One region of the Rossellomorea sp. YZS02 genome, then DNA from elsewhere that is predicted to be linked to it. Evidence: predicted binding sites of a transcription regulator. Region 1 holds the regulator's gene; the other holds the start of a gene.
What was found. Region 1 encodes NrdR, which represses ribonucleotide reductase genes. Its sites were predicted from a motif close to AACACNATATATNGTGTT; they were not measured.
Positions count from the first base shown of each region.

Region 2: a site for NrdR is predicted at 1,496-1,513, ahead of SLH55_RS15100 (vitamin B12-dependent ribonucleotide reductase). Genes of this name have one in related genera too.

Region 1 is NZ_JAXBLY010000001.1:290,846-293,258, forward strand. Features, by position in the region: gene SLH55_RS01435 (replication initiation and membrane attachment family protein) at 1-801, opposite strand, end outside; gene nrdR (transcriptional regulator NrdR) at 872-1,327, opposite strand; gene SLH55_RS01445 (cytosolic protein) at 1,410-1,790, opposite strand; gene speD (adenosylmethionine decarboxylase) at 1,924-2,304, opposite strand.
Region 2 is NZ_JAXBLY010000015.1:16,865-19,277, reverse strand. Features, by position in the region: gene SLH55_RS15100 (vitamin B12-dependent ribonucleotide reductase) at 1-1,359, opposite strand, end outside; gene SLH55_RS15095 (biotin/lipoate A/B protein ligase family protein) at 1,709-2,413, opposite strand, start outside.

The DNA.
Region 1 (2,413 bases):
TTTCCGCAGTAATTCGATATCGATTGCATCATCTGCATCCAGTGAGCTTAATACGATGTTCTTCATTTGAAGAGGATTGATTCCATAAAGATAGCTCAGCTTCAACACCGTTTCTTTCACATTCTGTGTAAAAGCTTTCCGCGGGACCATGGATTCGGATAAACCGGCAAGCAACAGTTGAAAATCAAAATCGACTTCGTCCAAGGCAAGTCCATCATTTTTACCGTATTTCATATATTGTTCACCAGTGCCGGTTTCTGAATCCACATTGGCATCATGATGAAGGAAGTTGATCTGTTCCGACGTAAACACATCCTGAAACGAACGGGTAATGTTGGTGTACTGATTCATATCAACGGACACATCCGTAAAAAACTTCTTTAAACGAAGATAATGGGTGCGTCCGATCTTGCGGTATAGATATACATTCAGCATTCCATCATGAAAGAATTCCCGAGGGGAAAGGGGCGGCTGCAGTTCATATAGAAATTGCCGGTCTTCATCATCCTTTTTTTCATATACCTTCAACAGCCCGATCCCTTCAAGCTTCATCCTGGCTTCATAGACGTCCTGAAGGTTGACGGAAAGAACGTTCATGAGATGGTAATGGGTGGAATCCGTCGACCATAGACGATTTTCCTCTACTTCCCCCCACAAACTCATATAGAGGCTGTAGCACACAGAACCGATTAGAGGCTGGTACAAAAATGTGATGATTTTACGGTCATATTCCTGAAGCATCCCATTAGTCCCTACCGTATAGTGATCGATCGGCTGTATTTCATTCCAATGCTTCTTCATCATAGTTGGATTCTACCTTTCAATACATAAAGAGAAAAGAGCTAAAGAATACTATCTTCAGCTCATTCTTCTACTCTTTTTTTATCAATTCTTTTAATTCATCTATAAATACATTAATATCTTTAAATTGTCGATATACGGATGCAAAACGGACATATGCCACTTCATCTACTTTTGCAAGATGATCCATGACCATTTCTCCGATCTTGACAGATTCCACTTCAGAGGAACCTTGATTCCGCAGGTCCTTCTCAATGTCTGTTGAGATCTTTTCTAATCTTTCAAGAGGCACAGGGCGTTTCTCGCAGGCCTTAATCAGCCCTCTCAAAATCTTTTCTCGACTAAACTCTTCTCTTACCCCTTCTTTTTTGACCACAATTAAAGGAAGCTCCTCAACCTTCTCGAACGTTGTAAAGCGAAAATTACACACTTCACATTCCCTTCTTCTTCTGATCGAACGTCCTTCATCAGCAGGACGGGAGTCCACTACTCGTGTACCATTATGCTGGCAAGACGGGCATTTCATAATATCAGCTCCGTTATTACAAACTATTACCTTCATCATATAAAAAAGCGGCGACTTTCACAAGCATCTGAAGGATTTACCGTTATTTCACTTTGGTCAATTCACTATCAAGCTGGTGATAATAATGGCTGATCTGCGCTTTTAAAACCGTGTATGTACCAAAAATCTTCCCTTTATCGGCACTGACCTTGAAGTCCACTGCCGTTTCAAGCGGCCTTACTGTAATCACAGTGGCCACGATGAACAATTGGGGCGTCCCGTTTTTTCGGACTGTGATTTCCCCTCTGTCCTTGGACTGTGAGATCACCTCATACTCTGAGGATGAGAATAATCCGAGTACTGCATTGAATGCACTTTGATGCATTGATTTATAATAGCGGGATTTCAGCTCTTTATCTTCATGTTGATCGGATGTTTCGCATTCTGATTGAAATCGCTTCAATAGGGTTCGTATTCCACTCATATCAAGTTCCTCCCTTTAGTTATCCTTATTTTACACGAAATGTCACAATTGAAAAACCCAAAAGTGTACAGGTGAAAAATGCGCACAAAAAAAGAGATGCATGAAACACGCATCTCTTCTGAGTTATTATGAATTAAAGGGCTTGAGCCTGAGACTTCTTCACTTGTACAGGACCCATTCCACGCGGCAATTCAATCGTTTCGCGTGTGTCAGCACCAAGAGCATCTGCAATATATTCAGCAGCGATATTAGGATCTAAATCACCGCAAGTATATACATCAATACTGGCATAACCATGTTCAGGAAAGCTGTGGATAGTTAAATGTGATTCTGAGATGATCACCACTCCACTCACACCTTGAGGCGCAAACTTGTGAAAAGCTACCTCACGTACTTCTGCACCTGACTTAAGCGCAGCATCTACGAATGTTTTCTCAATTCCAACTACATCGTTTAATTTTTCAAAATCGCAACCCCATAATTCAGAGATTACATGACGTCCCATTGTTTCCATTTTCGTATTTCCCCCTTTGACATGATTTTTTTCGTCAAAATGAACGAATCCTTTGGCAAAATCTTAACTACCACGGGGGAAAGTTAGTCCGAAGAGGTCCTAACCCTTT
Region 2 (2,413 bases), on a different contig from region 1:
TCCAGGCTCAGCAGAGTAAGTTGCACACACATTGATCAGGTTCCACAGCTCTTTTGCCTTGATCTTACGGTACGTGCGCACTTTGTAGCCGAGCTTTTCCCACTCACGGACATCACCGACGTTGTGCCATTCTTCATTATAGTATTTCATTTGCTCTTCATTATAGCTCTCCACATCAGGGAAGCGCAGCTCATATTCGCGGTCGTTTTCCACCGCTTCCATAAAGTCGCTCGTCAGGCACACAGAGATATTCGCACCTGTAAGAAATTCTGGATTATGGACGCTGTATGTTCCTCCTGTACGGAGTTTTTCTTCTGCATTTTTAAGGATCTTTGCATCAAATCCACCGTAGCCCGGGATTTGTCTGTAGTTCAAAATCCCTTGGTACATCGCTTCCTCTTGTTCTGTCAGCGGAGTGAACTTCAACTTTTCCTGAGCAGCCTTTTTGATGGTTTCATCTTCTGTGTTCTCAAGAAGATAGCGCAGGATACGCGGGTTTTGCATTTTGGAAATGATGAATTCAATGATATCGGGATGCCAATCGGAAAGCATGATCATTTGAGCCCCACGTCGTGAACCGCCCTGCTCAACCAAGTGAGTCAACTTCGCAATATCATCCAGCCATGAAACGGAACCGGATGATTTACCGTTCACACCTTTTGCCAAGGTATTGCGTGGACGTAGCGTCGATCCGTTCGTTCCGACTCCTCCGCCGCGGCTCATGATTTCCATCACCTGCTTGCGGTGTTCTGAAATGCCTTCACGGGAATCCTGGACGAAGGGCATTACATAACAGTTGAAGTACGTTACATCCGTTCCTGCCCCTGCTCCGTAAAGCACACGCCCTGCTGGAACAAAATGCAGATTTACTAATTCATGATAAAATTTTTCAAACCAAACTTGTCTCTTTTCAGGAGTTTCTTCCACTTCTGCCAAGCCTGTTGCGTTACGCTTCGCAATTTGTTCATAGTAGACTTCCAGTGGTTTCTCAATGACATCCAGTGTTCTTGAGACGATCCCCGTTTCCATTTCCTCCGGCTTGTCGATGGCGCTTCTGTATTCATCTTCAATCCAGACAGATGCTTTTTTCGTTTCCCAATCGATACTCGTGATATACCCTAATCCCCTTGCAGGAAATTTAGGATCTTCCTTGATGGTAAGAACGACAAAGTCACCTTCAGACAGGGTGATTTTTTCTGTGTCCTTGAACGAATAACGATCGATCATGACCAGACGGGATACACCTTTGTGTGTTGTTTTCATATCAGGGGTGATGGGATGTACTTGAGGAAACAATCCAATATCCTTGTTTAATCTTTCGGTGTTTAAATTCATCGTATTTTTCGACGCAACAGTCATAAAGACAACTCCTTCTATCTCAAATGTTTCAGTTTATGTTATTTCGCTGATGACTAATATCAAATATTAAGATATCACAGCCATTCTGGAAAAGCAATAAATAAACACAACATATTGTGTACGAAAAATTATTCGACACACCATATATTGTGTTTCAGGTCAATAGGTCATTTGTTTGTCAAACGGATAATAAGCCAATAAAAATAGAAAACAGGAGTAAATAATAGAAAACAATATAATCCATGAGTCAATTCTATTAATTCAAGACTTGATATAAATCGAAGCCCTGCAATAGTTGCTAAAATAGGAAAAAAGCGACAAGGATCGCTTTTTATCTACAAAAAAATTTTTACCGTTTAAAATTCCATTCATCTGATTCGTATCTGGATTTCGCGAGGTCCACTACATATTGTGTTTCTTCTTCAGAAAGTTCATATGGCTCAAGATGAATGTTCAATCCCTCTTCAAAGCCTTTTTTGAATGCGTCTTTGGCCATGTCCATCATTATCGTTTCAGAACTGATTTCGTTCATGGCAACCGCCTTGTTTTTGAAGGCACGCTGCATTCGCTCTTTTACTCTGTCAGATGGATAGTTAAACAGACTGAACAATTTATCTTCATCAAGATCCAAGAGAATAGAACCGTGCTGAAGGATGACTCCTTTTTGACGGGTCTGAGCACTTCCTGCCACTTTCCTTCCCTCTACCACCAGCTCATACCAGCTTGGTGCGTCGAAGCATACGGAAGATCGCGGGTTTTTCAATCCTTCCCGTTCCTCTGCCGTTTTAGGAACTGCAAAGTAAGCTTCGAGCCCGAGACCCTGGAACCCCTTAAGAATCCCTTCAGAAATGACACGGTATGCTTCTGTGACGGTTTTAGGCATCTCCGGGTGTTCTTCTGAAACGATGACGCTATACGTCAATTCATGTTCATGTAGAACTCCACGCCCCCCCGTCGGCCTTCTAACAAATCCGAGTCCATGTTCCTTCACGGCATCAAGATTGATTTCTTTCTCTACCTTCTGAAAGTAACCGACCGATAGTGTAGCTGGATC